Regions from separate parts of the Pseudomonas sp. HLS-6 TE3448 genome, predicted to be linked through region 1. Evidence: predicted binding sites of a transcription regulator. Region 1 holds the regulator's gene; each other region holds the start of a gene.
What was found. Region 1 encodes sigma-54, which starts transcription at its own class of promoters, with help from an activator protein. Its sites were predicted from a motif close to ANTGGCATNNANNTTGCTNT; they were not measured.
Positions count from the first base shown of each region.

Region 2: nirB (nitrite reductase large subunit NirB) is a predicted target of sigma-54. The motif match lies at 2,922-2,941, and genes of this name have one in related genera.
Region 3: AB7M23_RS08805 (circularly permuted type 2 ATP-grasp protein) is a predicted target of sigma-54. The motif match lies at 3,514-3,533, and genes of this name have one in related genera.

Region 1 covers NZ_JBRJIO010000001.1:2,353,243-2,358,870, forward strand. Annotated here, with positions in the region: gene AB7M23_RS10820 (TldD/PmbA family protein) at 1-653, shown strand, start outside; gene AB7M23_RS10825 (HPr family phosphocarrier protein) at 758-1,030, opposite strand; gene rapZ (RNase adapter RapZ) at 1,049-1,903, opposite strand; gene ptsN (PTS IIA-like nitrogen regulatory protein PtsN) at 1,906-2,370, opposite strand; gene hpf (ribosome hibernation-promoting factor, HPF/YfiA family) at 2,383-2,691, opposite strand; gene AB7M23_RS10845 (RNA polymerase factor sigma-54) at 2,775-4,268, opposite strand; gene lptB (LPS export ABC transporter ATP-binding protein) at 4,448-5,173, opposite strand; gene lptA (lipopolysaccharide transport periplasmic protein LptA) at 5,173-5,628, opposite strand, start outside.
Region 2 covers NZ_JBRJIO010000001.1:84,606-90,233, forward strand. Annotated here, with positions in the region: gene nirD (nitrite reductase small subunit NirD) at 1-207, opposite strand, end outside; gene nirB (nitrite reductase large subunit NirB) at 207-2,765, opposite strand; gene AB7M23_RS00400 (sulfite reductase subunit alpha) at 3,033-5,628, opposite strand, start outside.
Region 3 covers NZ_JBRJIO010000001.1:1,898,888-1,904,515, forward strand. Annotated here, with positions in the region: gene dnaB (replicative DNA helicase) at 1-1,011, shown strand, start outside; gene AB7M23_RS08800 (YgiQ family radical SAM protein) at 1,113-3,410, shown strand; gene AB7M23_RS08805 (circularly permuted type 2 ATP-grasp protein) at 3,567-5,628, shown strand, end outside.

The sequences.
Region 1 (5,628 bases):
AGGTGCACATGCAGGTGCCCGTGGTTTGTGCGCCGAGCGTCTCAGCCTGGCTGCTTGCCTCGTTCGCGCAGGCAATCACCGGCAAGGTGTTGGGCGAGAACGCCTCGTTTCTGGGAGATACCCTCGGTGCTCAGGTCTTCTCTGACGTGGTCACGATTGGGGAGGACCCATGCCTGCCCATGGGCATCGGCAGTTGTCCGTTTGATAGCGAAGGTGTGCTCACCCAAGCGAGGACGTTTGTCGAGAACGGCCAACTGGTTTCCTATGCGCTGGACGCGGAGTCGTCACGTCGCTTCGGATTGGCCAATACCGGCAATGCGATAGGCAGTCTGTTTGATGCTGCACGCAACCTGTCGTTTGCGCCGGGCGAGGATGATCAATCGGCTCTGCTGGTGAAAATGGGCCGTGGTGTACTGCTGTCTGAGGTCAGACCGCCACAGTTGGACCTGAAAAGCGGTGAGTTCTCCATGCGCGGCATTGGTTTCTGGATTGAGCATGGCGAGGTGCAGCATGCGCTGAACCCGTTTACTGTCTCGGGCAATATGAAAGCACTGTTCAAGCAAATCGTTGCCGTAGGCCGTGATCGCGAGCCCGTTGGGCGCTCGTTGGGGCGTTCGCTTCTGATTGAACAACTGGATATCGTGAGTGATTGAGCAACTGTCGTAGTGGATCCTACGTCTGGTAGCTCGGCTTGGTGTTGGGCTACCAGAAGGGTACGCGGCTGCGTGAGACAAGGGGGCCGTAGAATGCTTGTGCGTTATTCGCCTTCGTCAAAGCGATTGTTGATCAGCTCAACCAGTGCGTTGAGTGCCTCTGTGTCGTCTTCACCTTCGGTGTGCAGGTGTACCTGAGTACCTTTGCCTGCTGCGAGCATCATCACGGCCATGATGCTCTTGCCATCGACCAGTTTGTCCGGTGCACGGCCAATTCGTACCTGGCAAGGAAAACGGCCGGCAACGCCAACGAATTTTGCTGCTGCGCGGGCATGCAGGCCCAGCTTGTTGATGATGGTTATTTCAAGAGCAGGCATCGCACAAGAGTCCTGTGGCTAGAGGTCGCGGTGGCGGACCTGGACGTTCTTCAGCGATTGCTGCAGCAACTGACCCAGGCGTTCGGTCAGATAGACCGAGCGATGATGACCACCGGTACAACCGATGGCAATGGTGACATACGCACGGTTGCTGGCGGCAAAGCGGGGTAGCCATTTGAGGAGATACCCGGAGATATCCTGGAACATGTCTTCGACATCCGGCTGGGCGGCCAGGTAGTCGATTACCGGTTGCTCAAGCCCGGAGTGATCCCGCAGCTCTGGCTTCCAGTAGGGGTTGGGCAGGCAGCGCACATCGAACACCACGTCAGCGTCTACGGGCATTCCACGCTTGAAGCCGAATGACTCGACCAGGAATGCAGTGCCCGGCTCGGGTTGATTGAGCAGGCGAAGCTTGATCGAATCTTTGAGCTGGTAGAGGTTCAGGTTGGTGGTGTCGATCTTCAGGTCGGCCAGATCGGAAATAGGACCGAGCAGTTCGGTCTCGACCCGGATGGCCTCAGCCAGCGAGCGCTGAGCGTTGGTCAGCGGGTGACGGCGACGGGTTTCCGAGAAGCGCTTGAGCAGGGTTTCTTCATCGGCGTCCAGATACAGCACATCGCATTGGATATGCCGGTTGCGTGCATCTTCAAGCAGTTCCGGGAACCGGGAGAGATGGCTTGGCAGGTTGCGTGCATCAATGGACACGGCAACCTTGGGCTGCATCAGTTCGGTATTGATCAGCGCACTTTCGGCAAGCTGCGGCAGCAAGCCGGCCGGAAGGTTGTCGATGCAATAGTAGCCATTGTCCTCGAGCACATCGAGGGCAGTGCTTTTACCTGAGCCGGACCGGCCGCTGACGATGATCAAACGCATGTTCAGTGCCCGTTCTGTACATCCAGTACGACCTGATACAGGGACTGGCTATCGCCGGCCGCACGCAGTTTTTCGCGAACGTCCTTGCGGTCAAGCATGCTGGCGATCTGGCGCAGCAGCTCCAGGTGCTCGTCGGTGGCGGCTTCCGGAACCAGCAGTACGAACAGCAGGTCTACGGGAGCACCATCGATGGCGTCGTAATCTATGGGGGCATCCAGGTGGAGCAGCGCACTGATCGGCGCGGCACAGCCACTGAGGCGGCAGTGTGGAATGGCGATACCGTTGCCGAAACCGGTTGAACCCAGTTTTTCGCGGGCAATCAGGCTCTCGAAGACATCTTGCATTTCCAGATCCGGTACTTCCCGGTCAATCAGGTTGGCAATGTGTTCGAGTACGCGTTTTTTACTGCCGCCCGGCACGTTCACAAGTGAACGGCCGGGGGTCAGGATATCTTCAAGTCGGATCATGAGTGGGGGGGATCAGCGAGCGGCTGCACCTTGCAGCAAGGCCTGCTGTTTTTCCTTGTGTTTTTTCAGTTGGCGGTCGAGCTTGTCGGCAAGCAGGTCGATCGCGGCATACATGTCTTCATGCTCGGCATTGGCGACGACTTCGCCGCCAGGGATGCGCAGGGTGGCCTCGATTTTCTGTTTCAGCTTCTCGACCTCCAGAATGACCTGCACATTGGTGATCTTGTCGAAGTGACGCTCAACACGCTCGAGTTTTTCCCCGATATAAGTGCGCAGCGCTTCGGTGACTTCTACTTGGTGTCCACTGATGTTGACTTGCATACAGCTTCTCCTTTTGTTGCCGGTGCATAAAGAGGCAGGTATTGCGCCTGCCACTTGAATTGCGGTGGCACACCTCAGGTGCGTTACATCAGTCGCTTGCGTTCACTCGACGGTGCAATGCCGAGCGATTCGCGGTACTTGGCGACGGTGCGTCGTGCTACCTGGATGCCTTGTGCCTCCAGTAAACCAGCGATCTTGCTGTCACTCAATGGCTTTTTCTGATTTTCCGCTGCAACCAGTTTTTTGATGATCGCGCGAATCGCCGTGGACGAGCATTCTCCGCCTTCGGAGGTGCTGACATGGCTGGAGAAAAAGTACTTCAGTTCGTAAATGCCACGCGGGGTATGCATGTACTTTTGCGTGGTCACCCGGGATATGGTCGACTCGTGCATGCCCACCGCTTCGGCGATGTCGTGCAGTACCAGCGGCTTCATGGCCTCGTCACCGTGGTCGAGGAATCCGCGCTGGTGTTCGACGATCTGGGTGGCAACCTTCATCAGCGTTTCGTTGCGGCTTTGCAGGCTCTTGATGAACCAGCGGGCTTCCTGAAGCTGATTGCGCATGAAGGTGTTGTCTGCGCTGGTATCGGCGCGGCGTACAAAGCCTGCGTACTGTGGATTGACGCGCAGGCGTGGGACGGCTTCCTGGTTCAGTTCAACCAGCCAGCGATCGCTGTCCTTGCGCACGATCACGTCAGGCACCACGTATTCGGGTTCACTGGACTCGATCTGTGAGCCAGGGCGTGGGTTCAGGCTTTGTACCAGTTCGATCACCTGGCGCAGCTCGTCTTCCTTGAGCTTCATGCGGCGCATCAGCTGGCTGTAGTCGCGGCTGCCGAGCAGGTCGATGTAGTCGCTGACCAGTCGTTGCGCTTCAGTCATCCAGGGTGTTTGTGCCGGCATCTGACGCAACTGCAACAACAGGCATTCGCTCAGGTTGCGGGCGCCTATACCGGCAGGCTCGAATTGCTGGATGCGGTGCAGGACGGCTTCCACTTCGTCCAGTTCGATATCGAGTTCCGGGTCGAAGGACTCACAGACCTCTTCCAGTGTTTCGTCGAGATAGCCCTGGTTGTTGATGCAGTCGATCAGGGTGACGGCAATCAGTCGGTCGGTATCCGACATTGGCGCCAGGTTCAACTGCCACAGCAGGTGGCTCTGCAGGCTTTCACCCGCCGAGGTGCGGGTGGTGAAGTCCCACTCGTCGTCATCGTTGCTGGGAAGGCTGCTGGCGCTGGTTTGATAGATATCTTCCCAGGCGGTGTCTACCGGCAGCTCATTGGGAATACGCTCGTTCCACTCACCTTCTTCAAGGCTTTCCACGGGAGTGGCGGTTTCCTGGAAGCTGGTTTCCTGGGATTCCGAGGTCGGCTTGGATTCGGCGTTATCCGCCATCGGGTCGCTGTTATCGAAGTCGTCGCCATCTTCCTGGCGTTCGAGCATCGGGTTGGATTCCAGGGCTTCCTGGATTTCCTGCTGCAGGTCCAGTGTGGAAAGCTGGAGCAGACGGATGGCCTGTTGCAACTGCGGTGTCATCGTCAGTTGCTGGCCCATTCTTAGGACGAGCGATGGTTTCATGGCAGGGGCTTAACACCTTATTCGCCGGCGCACATGCGCCATCCACTACAAGGGCGCCGAAGCGCCTTCTTTAAGCAAATTATATGCCTGAAACCGAGGTGTTTGCCTAGAGCGCTGTAACAAATAAGCCGGTATTTGGGCGGATCGTCAGCGCTCTGGCGGTGCCTCGCACCTCGGGCTTACAGGCGGAACTCGTGACCGAGGTAAACCTCTTTCACCAGTTCGTTGGCCAGGATGGTTTCTGCATCACCTTCGGCGATTAGGCGACCATCGTTGACGATGTAAGCGGTTTCGCAGATATCCAGTGTTTCACGGACGTTGTGGTCGGTGATCAGAACGCCAATGCCTTTGGCTTTCAGGTGGTGGATGATCTGCTTGATGTCGCCGACCGAGATCGGGTCGACACCGGCAAACGGTTCGTCGAGCAGGATAAATTTCGGTGCAGTCGCCAGTGCGCGGGCGATCTCCACACGGCGACGTTCACCACCGGAAAGGCTCATGCCGAGGTTGTCGCGGATGTGGCTGATGTGAAACTCCTGCAGCAGGCTTTCCAGTTCCTTGCGACGCCCTGCGCCGTCCAGCTCCTTGCGTGTTTCCAGGATCGCCATGATGTTGTCGGCCACCGACAACTTGCGGAAGATCGAGGCTTCCTGGGGCAGGTAGCCAATACCCGCGCGTGCACGACCGTGCATCGGCTGGTGGCTGACATCCAGGTCGTCGATGAGCACGCGGCCCTGGTCGGCCTGTACCAGGCCGACAATCATGTAGAAGCACGTTGTCTTGCCGGCGCCGTTAGGGCCGAGCAGGCCGACGATCTGGCCGCTGTCGATTGACAGGCTGACGTCACGTACGACTTGTCGACTCTTGTAGCTCTTGGCCAGGTGCTGGGCTTTGAGGGTTGCCATTACTCGGCCTTCTTCTTCGGCTGGATCACCATGTCGATGCGTGGGCGCGGTGCGGTAATGTTGCTGCCGCGGCCGGCGGTGGCGACCTGAGACTTGGTGTTGTAGACGATTTTCTCGCCTTCGGTGGTGTTGCCTTCGTTGATCACCTTGGCCCGGTCAGTCAGAACCACCAGGTCTTTCAGCGCCTGGTATTGGATCTGCACGGCATAGCCTTGCATCTTGTCCGGTTTTGCGGCGCTTTGTTGCTGTTCGAAATACGCCAGGTTGCCCACCGAAGTGACCACGTCGATATCGCCGGAAGCGGAGCGGGTGATGGTCACGGTGTTGCCTTTGATCATCATCGAGCCTTGGGTGATGATCACGTCGCCGGTGTAGGTGGCAATGCCTTTCTTGTCGTCCAGTTGGGCGTTATCGGCCTGGATGCGGATTGGCTGGTCGCGGTCGTTCGGCAGGGC
Region 2 (5,628 bases), 2.3 Mb from region 1:
TCCACGTCCGATCACATTGGCGCCGGACTGCGGGTCATGGTTGTCCACGGCATACAGTGCCTGCGCGGCCTCCGGCAAGTAGAACAGGGCCACCTGGGCGTCACCCAAGCGGGCCACCACCCCTGAATTGGGTACCAGGTCATGGCGGCTGCACACCGCCTGCCAGTCTTGCAGGTCAACACGTACCGCTTGATTCGACGGGTTCATCACAGCACCTCTTCAGTGGTCGGGATCAGGTGAAGCTCGGCCTTGCCCACCGGCCGGCGCTGGCCGCGCTCCTTGACGAAATGAATCGCCGGATCTGCACGGTGGTCATTGACGAAAGTACGGAAGCGCTTGAGCTTCTCGGGGTCTTTCAGGGCATTGGCCCATTCACACTCGTAGCGATCGACTACCTGCTGCATCTGCGCTTCCAGCTCGGCGCCCAAGCCCAGGCTGTCGTCGAGGATCACCGCCTTGAGGTAATCCAGCCCGCCCTCAAGGCGCTCGCGCCAGACCGACGTGCGCTGCAGTTTGTCAGCGGTACGGATGTAGAACATCAATACGCGGTCGATGGTGCGAATCAGGCCGGCATCGTCCAGGTCCGTGGCGAACAGCTCGGCGTGCCGTGGACGCATGCCGCCGTTACCGCAGACATAAAGGTTCCAGCCCTTCTCGGTGGCAATCACGCCGATGTCCTTGCTTTGCGCCTCGGCGCATTCGCGGGTACAGCCAGACACGGCGAACTTGAGCTTGTGTGGCGAACGCAGGCCCTTGTAGCGGTCCTCCAGGGTGAGCGCCATGGCCACGCTGTCCTGCACGCCGTAGCGGCACCATGTGCTGCCGACGCAGGACTTCACCGTGCGGGTTGATTTGCCATAGGCATGCCCGGTCTCAAAGCCAGCGGCGATCAACTCGGACCAGATCTCCGGTAACTCATGCAACTGCGCGCCGAACAGGTCGATGCGTTGGCCGCCGGTGATCTTGGTGTAGAGGTCGTACTTCTTGGCCACCTGACCAATCACGATCAACTTGTCCGGTGTGATTTCCCCACCCGGAATACGCGGCACCACCGAGTACGTGCCGTTTTTCTGCATGTTGGCCATGAAGGTGTCGTTGGTGTCCTGCAACGGCACCAGCGCGGCATCCATGATCGGCTGGTTCCAGCAGGATGCGAGTATCGAGCCTACCGTCGGCTTGCAGATATCGCAGCCCAGGTGGCCACGACCATGACGGGCGTGCAGGTCTTCGAACGTCGTAATGCCCTCGACCCGCACCAGTGCATAGAGCTCCTGACGAGTGAAGGCAAAGTGCTCGCATAGGCTCTTGTCCACCGCCACACCGCGGGCGCTCAGCTCATGTTCGAAGACCTGCTTGAGCAAGGCGGCGCAGCCACCGCAACCGGTGCAGGCCTTGGTCTGGCCCTTGAGTTGCGCCAGGTCGCTACACCCCCCGTCGATGGCCGCACAGATCGCGCCCTTGCTGACGTTATGGCACGAGCAGATGGTGGCGGCGTCTGGCAAGGCATCTGCACCCAGTGCTGGCGTGGCGCTGCCCAATGGCAGGATCAAGCCGGCGGGGTCCGCTGGCAGGGCAATAGCATTCTGCACGTACTGCAACAGGGTGTCGTAGTAACGGTTATCACCGACCAGCACCGCCCCCAGAACGCGCTTGCCCTCGGCGTCGATCACCAAGCGCCGGTAGGCGCTGCCAGCCTCGTCGATAAAGCGGTAGCTGCGCGCACCGGGGGTCGCCGCGTGTGCATCGCCAATGGAACCGACATCCACCCCCAACAGCTTGAGCTTGGTCGACATGTCGGCACCGGCAAAGGCCTCGAATGGCTCACCCGCCAAGGCTGACGCCAGGTTGCGGGCCATGCTGTAACCCGGGGCCACCAGGCCGAAGACGCTGCCGTTCCATGAGGCACACTCGCCGATGGCAAAAATCCGTGGGTCGCTGGTGCGGCATTCGCCATCGATCACGACCCCGCCCCGTGGCGCGATTTCCAGACCGCAGCCACGGCCCAGGCTGTCCTGCGGGCGAATGCCAGCCGAAAACACAATCAGGTCGGTTTCCAGGAACTGGTCGCCATCGAAATTCATCCGGTAACGGAAGTCGCTGCCTTCAACAATGCTCTGGGTGGCACGAGACAGGTGTACACCGACACCCAACGCCTCAATCTGGGCGCGCAGGGCCGCACCGCCTTCAGTATCCAGTTGCACCGGCATCAGGCGCGGTGCGAATTCCACCACATGGGCTTCAAGCCCCAGGGATTTGAGGGCGTTGGCTGCCTCCAGGCCCAGCAGACCACCACCGATGACCACGCCACGCTGTGCGCCATAGGCCGCCGCGCGAATCGCATCCAGGTCGTCCAAGGTTCGATAGACCAATCGCGCCGCACCGTCCGGCCCGGGGATCGGCGGCACGAAGGGATAGGAGCCGGTGGCCAGGATCAACCGGTCAAACGGGTAGCGGCCCTGCGCCGTCACCACTTCACCGGCCTCGCGGTCGATCTCGACGACCGCCTCCCCCAAGTGCAGCCGCACGCCATGCTCGGCATACAGTTGCGCATCACCCAAGGCCAGGGTTTCAGCATCGCTGCCACTGAAGTACTCCGACAGGTGCACGCGGTCGTAGGCACGCTGACGCTCCTCGCCGAACACCCGCAGGTCGAAGCGGGCCAAGGCGCCGCGCTCGATCAGTTGTTCGACGCAATGATGGCCCACCATGCCGTTGCCGACGATGATCAGACGTTCCCGTTGCTCGATGGTCGCTTGAGCGTTCATAGCGTTTCCTCACACTGGCCGATCACGGCGGCCGGAAAAACACCCACAAAAAAAGGCGCCTGGAGCCGAAGCTCCAGGCGCCTTTGCCTGGTTGTTCATAGTCGTGGTCCGTGGGGCGGATCGCCGTTGATCACCCCTGGACGTTGTAATGTGTCTTCAGCAGATACCGTGCCAACTGCACAAACCCCGCCTATTCAAGGGCATCGCCGCAAACACTAGGCCTCCCGCGGCGCCATCCTGGTGCAGTGCTACCCGTTCTGGGGCATTTCAGTACACATCTCGCCGGTAGCGTTTGGCCTGGCCTAACGCCGCAACATATTCGCCGGCCTGCTCGGTGCTCATCCCACCGTGCTCGGCCACCACCTGCTGCAGCGCGGCCTCCACATCCCGCGCCATGCGTCCGGCATCGCCACAGACATAGAAGTACGCGCCCGCCTCCAGCCAGCGCCACAGCTCGGCGCCCTGCTCCAGCATGCGCTGCTGTACATAGACCTTCTCTGCCTGGTCACGGGAGAACGCCGTGTCGAGCCGCGTCAGGTGGCCATCGCGTTGCCAGGCCAGCAACTCGTCGCGGTAGTAAAAATCACTGTCAGCGCGCTGCTCGCCGAACAGCAGCCAGTTGCGCCCTCGGGCGCCGCGCGCCTGACGCTCCTGGAGAAACGCCCGGAACGGTGCGATCCCGGTCCCCGGCCCGACCATGATCAGCGGCGCCGTATCATCGCTCGGTACGCGGAAATGAGCCGAGGGCTGCACAAAGATCCCAACCTGCCCGGCTTCGGCACGATCAGCGAGGAAGGTCGAACACACACCTTTACGCTGGCGGTAGCGCACCGTCGAAACCGTCAGGTGAACCTGCTGCGGGTGCAACAACGGGCTTGAACTGATGGAGTACAAACGCGGCTGCAGGGGTTTGAGCAGGCTCAGCCAGGTGTCGAGCGGCATGCTTACGGGAAACTGCTGCAGCAGATCGACCAGTTGCCGCCCCCATAGCCAGTCCTGCAACGCGGCGTTGTGCGCCGGCTCCAGCAGGCGTTGCAACTCAGGCTCAGCACTGCAGCGGGCGACCTGTTCGAGCAGCGCAGGCGTGATACGGGCAATCTCCAGTCGATCGCGCAGTGCGCTACGCAACGGCATGGGTGGCTGGCCCTTGAGGCTGACACTCGCCTCCCCGTCAAGTTTCATGGCACTCAGCAGCTCTTCGACCAGTGCCGGGCAGTTGCGCGGCCAGACGCCCAACGCGTCGCCCGCCTGATACGTCAGGCCGCTGCTCGCAAGATCGAACACCACGTGCCGGGTTTCCTTGGCGGCACCGGGCGCATTGAGCAGGCGGTTTTCCACCACCCTTACCGGCAACGGCTGCTGCTTGCTGAAGGTTGGCGCTGTCGCCGCCGGGGACGTGACCGCTGGTGCCGACTCAATTGAAGCCTGCCCAAGGGCCGTCACCAGCGTGCCCAGCCACTGTTCGGCCGGCTCGTCGAAGTCCGGCTCGCACTCGACCCGCTCCAGCAGGCGCACAGCGCCAAGCTCCGCCAGACGCTGGTCCAGCTTGCGGCCGAAACCACAGAACTCTGCGTAGCTGGAGTCTCCCAGGGCCAGTACCGCGTAACGCAGCCCTGTGCAGCGGCTGGCAGACGCAGCCTGCAGGGCCTGCCAAAAGGCCTTGGCGCAATCCGGTGCCTCACCATCGCCAAACGTGCTCGCCACCAGCAGCAGGCTGGCGGCGTTGCTCACCTGCTCAAGGCTGACCTGCTCCATGCTGCTCACCTGAACAGCCAGACCGGCCTCCCGCAAACGCTGCGCACAGTGTTGCGCCAGAGCCTGGCCGTTGCCGGTCTGCGAAGCCCAGAGCAGCCAATGGCTAGTGGCTTCGGCAGGCTCCGGGGCCTGGATTGCAGGGGCCTGTACCGAGGTACTGCGCGAAAACAACCCCGCCAGCAACCCTTCCACCAACAGACGCCGCGCCGGCGCCAGTGGTGCATTGACCGGCAAGCTCGGTACGCCCTGCTGAGGGCTGTTACGCAGACCCAGCACATAACCCTGCATATACAGTTGTTCATCCTCGGCCAAAGCCAGTTCAACGCGGTTGTTCAGGCCGAGCAGTTGGCTGAGGGTTTCGATCGGCATGGTCGCAGACTCCTGAAGCGTGTGGGCCGGCAGTTCAACAGCGGCAATACGTTCACCGGCAACCCGGCTGAGGGCCACGGCGCAGTACTTGAACGCAGGTTGCAGGGAAACCGGGTCGATGGCATCGCTGGTCAGTGCATTGATCGCCAAACGCTCGCCATAGACATCATTCCAGTGAAAGGGGGCGAAGCAGTTGCCAGGCAGTACCCGCTCACTCAGGCGCGCCGGCAATAACGCCTCACCACGCCGGGAGCGAACCTGCACCTGATCGTGCTCAGCGATACCCAATTGCCGTGCATCTTCGGGGTGAATCTCCAGGTACGGGCCAGGCTCCAGCGCATTCAACGCGCTGACCTTGCCGGTCTTGGTCAGGGTGTGCCAATGGTGCTGTACCCGCCCGGTATTGAGCACCAGCGGGTAAGCTTCGTCCGGTAGCTCCGCTGGAGGCAGGTAGGGCCGGGCAAAAAAGCGTGCTTTGCCGCTGGCCGTAGCAAAGGCGAGTGACGGCCGCTGGCCTTGGGCGTCCTCGTGCAGCCGCTGACTGATACCGTCATTCAGGTAGCGTTGCGGGTGCCGTGTATCAGCCTGATCGGGTGCACAGGGCCATTGCCGTGGCGCCTGGCGCAACAAGGGGTAACTGATACCGCGCAGGTCGTAACCTGTGTCGGGGTTCCAGGCCTGGCGCAGCTCATCGAAAATCTGTTCGGCACAGGTGTAGCTGAACGCGGCCTCATAGCCC
Region 3 (5,628 bases), 450 kb from region 1:
AGTATCAGCAGCGAGATTGCCGACAGTGCCTTCAATCCGCAGGGTCGCAACGCGGCAGAGATTCTCGACGAAGCCGAACGGCAGATCTTCCAGATCGCCGAAGCGCGTCCGAAGACCGGTGGCCCGGTTGGGGTCAACGAACTGCTGACCAAGGCCATTGACCGTATTGATACCCTGTTCAACTCCGACAGTGATATCACCGGTATTTCCACGGGTTATACCGACCTGGACGAGAAGACCAGCGGTCTGCAGCCCGCTGACCTGATCATCGTCGCCGGCCGTCCGTCGATGGGTAAGACCACCTTCGCCATGAACCTGGTGGAGAATGCGGTGCTGCGCAGTGACAAGGCGGTACTGGTGTACTCTCTCGAGATGCCAGGCGAATCGCTGATCATGCGTATGCTCTCGTCGCTCGGGCGTATCGACCAGACCAAGATCCGTTCCGGTCAGCTTGATGACGATGACTGGCCGCGCCTGACGTCGGCAGTCAACCTGCTCAATGATCGCAAGCTGTTCATCGACGATACGGCCGGTATCAGCCCGTCGGAAATGCGTGCCCGTACCCGTCGTCTGGTGCGCGAGCATGGCGAGATCGGAATGATCATGATCGACTACCTGCAGTTGATGCAGATCCCGGGCTCCAGCGGTGACAACCGTACCAACGAGATCTCCGAGATCTCCCGCTCGCTCAAGGCGCTGGCCAAAGAGTTCAACTGCCCGGTCATCGCACTGTCGCAGCTTAACCGCTCCCTTGAACAGCGGCCGAACAAGCGCCCGGTGAACTCCGACTTGCGGGAATCCGGAGCGATCGAGCAGGATGCTGACGTGATCATGTTCGTCTACCGCGATGAGGTCTACCATCCGGAAACCGAACACAAAGGCATTGCCGAAATCATTATCGGCAAGCAGCGGAACGGCCCGATCGGCTTTGTCCGGCTGGCGTTCATCGGTAAATACACGCGCTTCGAGAACCTGGCGCCGGGTAGCTACAACTTCGACGACGACGAGTAATTTTCGCAGCGCCAATTCCGAGCTGCAGCGTCGGAATTGGTCAAAATTTGTGCTATAGTCCGCGCCCGCGATTTTCCTGTACTTCAGAACCGGTCACTGACATGCAAGCAGCCAAACCACTTTTCGACTATCCCAAGTACTGGGCCGAATGCTTCGGACCAGCACCGTTCCTGCCGATGAGCAGGGAGGAGATGGATCAGCTCGGCTGGGATTCCTGCGACATCATCATTGTGACCGGTGACGCCTACGTCGATCACCCGTCGTTCGGTATGGCCATCATCGGCCGTCTGCTGGAAGCCCAAGGGTTCCGGGTGGGGATCATTGCCCAGCCGAACTGGCAGTCGAAAGACGACTTCATGAAGCTGGGTGAGCCGAACCTGTTTTTCGGTGTCGCTGCGGGCAACATGGACTCCATGATCAACCGCTACACCGCCGACAAGAAGATCCGTTCCGACGACGCCTATACGCCGGGTGGCCTGGCCGGTAAGCGTCCGGATCGCGCCAGCCTGGTCTACAGCCAGCGCTGCAAGGAAGCCTACAAGCATGTACCGATCGTGCTGGGTGGCATCGAGGCTTCGCTGCGCCGGATCGCGCATTACGACTACTGGCAGGACAAGGTGCGTCATTCGATCCTGATCGACGCCTGTGCCGACATCCTGCTTTACGGCAATGCCGAGCGGGCCATTGTCGAAGTGGCCCAGCGCCTGTCGTACGGCGAGAAAATCGAAACCATTACCGACATTCGTGGCACGGCATTTGTTCGTCGGGACACCCCTGAAGGCTGGTACGAGGTCGACTCCACACGTATCGACCGTCCGGGCAAGATCGACAAGATCATCAACCCGTACGTGAATACCCAGGACACTCAGGCCTGCGCCATCGAGCAAGAAAAAGGCCCGGTTGAAGACCCGAATGAACCGAAGGTCGTCCAGTTGCTGGCGAGCCCGCGGATGACCCGCGACAAGACCGTGATTCGCCTGCCGTCCTTCGAGAAGGTCCGTGGCGACGCGGTGCTCTACGCTCACGCCAACCGAGTGCTGCACCTGGAGACCAACCCAGGCAACGCCCGGGCGCTGGTGCAGAGACACGGTGACGTGGACGTCTGGTTCAACCCTCCGCCCATTCCGATGACCACTGAGGAAATGGACTATGTGTTCGGCATGCCCTATGCGCGCGTGCCGCACCCGGCGTATGGCAAGGAGAAGATCCCGGCCTACGACATGATCCGTTTTTCGGTCAACATCATGCGCGGCTGCTTTGGTGGCTGCACCTTCTGCTCGATCACCGAGCACGAAGGCCGGATTATCCAGAACCGCTCTGAAGAGTCGATCATTCGCGAGATCGAAGAGATTCGCGACAAGGTGCCAGGGTTTACCGGGGTCATTTCCGACCTTGGCGGCCCTACCGCGAACATGTACCGAATCGCCTGCAAGAGCCCGGAAATCGAGTCCGCGTGCCGCAAGCCGTCGTGCGTGTTCCCCGGCATTTGCCCGAACCTGAACACCGACCACTCGTCGTTGATTCAGTTGTACCGCAGTGCGCGTGCCTTGCCGGGTGTGAAGAAGATCCTGATCGCCTCGGGCCTGCGTTATGACCTGGCGGTAGAGTCGCCGGAGTACGTCAAGGAACTGGTGACCCACCACGTTGGCGGTTACCTGAAGATTGCGCCGGAGCACACCGAAGAAGGCCCGCTGAATCAGATGATGAAGCCGGGTATCGGTACCTATGACCGCTTCAAGCGTATGTTCGAGAAATTCTCGAAAGAGGCGGGCAAGGAACAGTACCTGATCCCGTACTTCATTGCGGCGCACCCGGGCACTACCGATGAAGACATGATGAACCTGGCCCTTTGGCTCAAGGGCAATGGTTTCCGTGCCGACCAGGTACAGGCGTTCTATCCGTCGCCAATGGCGTCGGCTACCGCCATGTACCACTCGGGCAAGAACCCGCTGCGCAAGGTCACCTACAAGAGTGACCCGGTCACGATCGTCAAGAGCGAAGCGCAGCGTCGCCTGCACAAGGCATTCCTGCGCTATCACGATCCGAAGGGTTGGCCGATGCTGCGTGAGGCGCTGGAGCGTATGGGCCGTAGCGACCTGATCGGCCCGGGCAAACACCAGCTGATCCCGTTGCACCAGCCTGCAGCCGACAGCTACCAGAGTGCGCGACGCAAGAACTCGACGCCTGCAGGCAGCCACAAGGTCGCCAAGGATCAAAAGATCCTGACCCAGCACACTGGCCTGCCGCCGCGTGGCAGCGATGGCGGCAAGCCGTGGGACAAACGCGAAGAGGCCAAGGCGGCAGCGTTCGCCCGTAACCAGGATGCGGCCAAGGCGCGCAAAGACGCCGCCAAGGGCAAAGGCAAGAAGAAGCCGCGTCAGCCGGTACTGCCGCGCTAACCTGGCCTTGGCCCGTGCGCCGTGGCGGTGCGTTGCCCGTGCGGCAAAGCACGATTCTGGTGCGCCAATAGGCTAAGCCGTGCGCAGGCACGGCGTAGCCGCTCATGGCACAACTCTTGCGCGCTTCAGGGCTGACCTTGGCCCTTGAGCGCTGCCATGCCTGACCAGCCTGACTCCTACCATGAACTGTTGCAGGGCGACGGAGCGGTACGCCCGCACTGGCAGGCGCTGTTCGCGCAGTTGCAGCGCAGCAGCCCCGAGCAGTTGGCGCAGCGTCAGGCGCTGTTGACCCGCCAGCTTCAGGAAAATGGTGTCACCTATAACATCTACGCCGACCCCAAGGGCGCTGATCGCCCGTGGGAGCTGGACCTGTTGCCGCACGTGTTGTCTGCCGAGGAATGGCAGCCACTGGCCGCCGGTATCGCTCAGCGGGCTCGTTTGCTCAATGCGGTACTGGCCGATACCTACGGACCGCAACAGCTGCTGGCCGACGGGCTTTTACCTCCCGAACTGATCTACGGGCACAACAATTTTCTCTGGCCCTGCCAAGGTATCGAAGTGCCTGGCGGAACCTACCTGCATGTCTACGCCGCTGACCTTGCACGCGCGCCGGATGGGCGCTGGTGGATCACTGCAGACCGTACCCAGGCGCCTTCCGGCGCTGGCTATGCCCTTGAGAACCGCACAATTCTTTCGCGGGCCTGGCCGGAGCTCTACCGCAGCCTCCATGTACAGCACCTTGCGGGTTTCTTCCGAACCTTGCAGCAGACCCTCGCCGAGACGGCACCGAGTGAAGGGGAGGCGCCGCTGGTGGTGCTGCTGACCCCCGGGCGATTCAACGAGAGTTACTTCGAACACCTGTATTTGGCGCGGCAGCTGGGTTACCCCTTGGTCGAGGGTAGCGACCTGACGGTGCGCGATGCCACCGTGTACCTCAAGACACTGGATGGTTTGCGTCGTGTTCACGGCATTTGGCGGCGCCTCGACGATGACTTCTGCGACCCGCTGGAGTTGCGCACGGATTCGGCATTGGGCGTTCCTGGTTTGCTCGATGCCGTGCGTCAAGGGCGCGTGCTGGTGGCCAATGCCTTGGGCTGCGGCGTACTGGAGTCCCCCGGCCTGCTTGGATTCTTGCCCGCCATCAATCAGCACCTGTTCGGCGAGGCCTTGAGCCTGCCCTCTGTCGCCAGTTGGTGGTGCGGCGAGCCTCCGGCATTGGCACAGGCGCTGGAGAAACTGCCAGACCTGGTGTTCAAGCCAGCGTTTCCTTCGCAGCGGTTCACGCCTGTGTTGGGAGGCGCACTTGATGCTGAACAACAGCAGGCGCTGGCGTCGCGTATCGGTGCGCGACCGGCTGTCTATGTTGCCCAAGAGCGGGTGCAGTTGTCCCAGGCGCCGGTCTGGCAGGTCGATCAACGTGCACTGCAATCCCGTTCGGTAGGTATGCGTGTTTACGCCGTGGCCTGTGCCGATGGCTATCGGGTGTTGCCTGGCGGGCTGGTGCGGGTGTCGGCACAGGCCGATGCCGACGTGATCTCGATGCAGCGTGGTGGTGCCAGCAAGGATGCCTGGGTGTTGGGTGAGCAGGCCTGCGCCGGTGAGCAGTGGCGGGCGCGGCACAGTATTGGCGTGGCAGACCTGATTCGTCGCGACCCGTACTTGCCCTCGCGGGTGGTGGAAAACCTGTTCTGGTTCGGCCGTTACTGTGAGCGCTGTGATGTGGGGGCGCGCCTGTTGCGCATTCTGTTGACCCGTTACCTGGACGATGACAGTCCACTGGCGCTGGAAGGGGCTGTGGCGTTGGCGGACGGCTTGTCATTACTGCCAGAGGGCGCAAGCCTGCCCGAACGTTTGTGTGCTGCACTGCTGGATGTCGAATGGGGCTTCGGTTTGCGCGCCAACCTGCAGCGCTTGCAGGGCGCAGCCTCTCAGGTGCGCGGCAAGCTCTCACGGGAAAACTGGCAGGCGCTGCAGGAGTTGCAGCGGCAAGCGCGGGTGCTGGAGAACGCGGAGGCGGGCTTCGGTGAGCTGCTGGAAACCCTCGACCGTCTGGTCATGTCGTTGGCGGCGCTGTCGGGCTTCGCCCTGGACGACATGACCCGTGATGAGGGTTGGCGCTTTCTGATGATCGGGCGCCGACTGGAACGGCTGCAAGCCTTGAGCGACAACCTGGCACTGTTCTTGAGTGGCCCGGCAGTGTTTGATCAGGCCGGGCTGG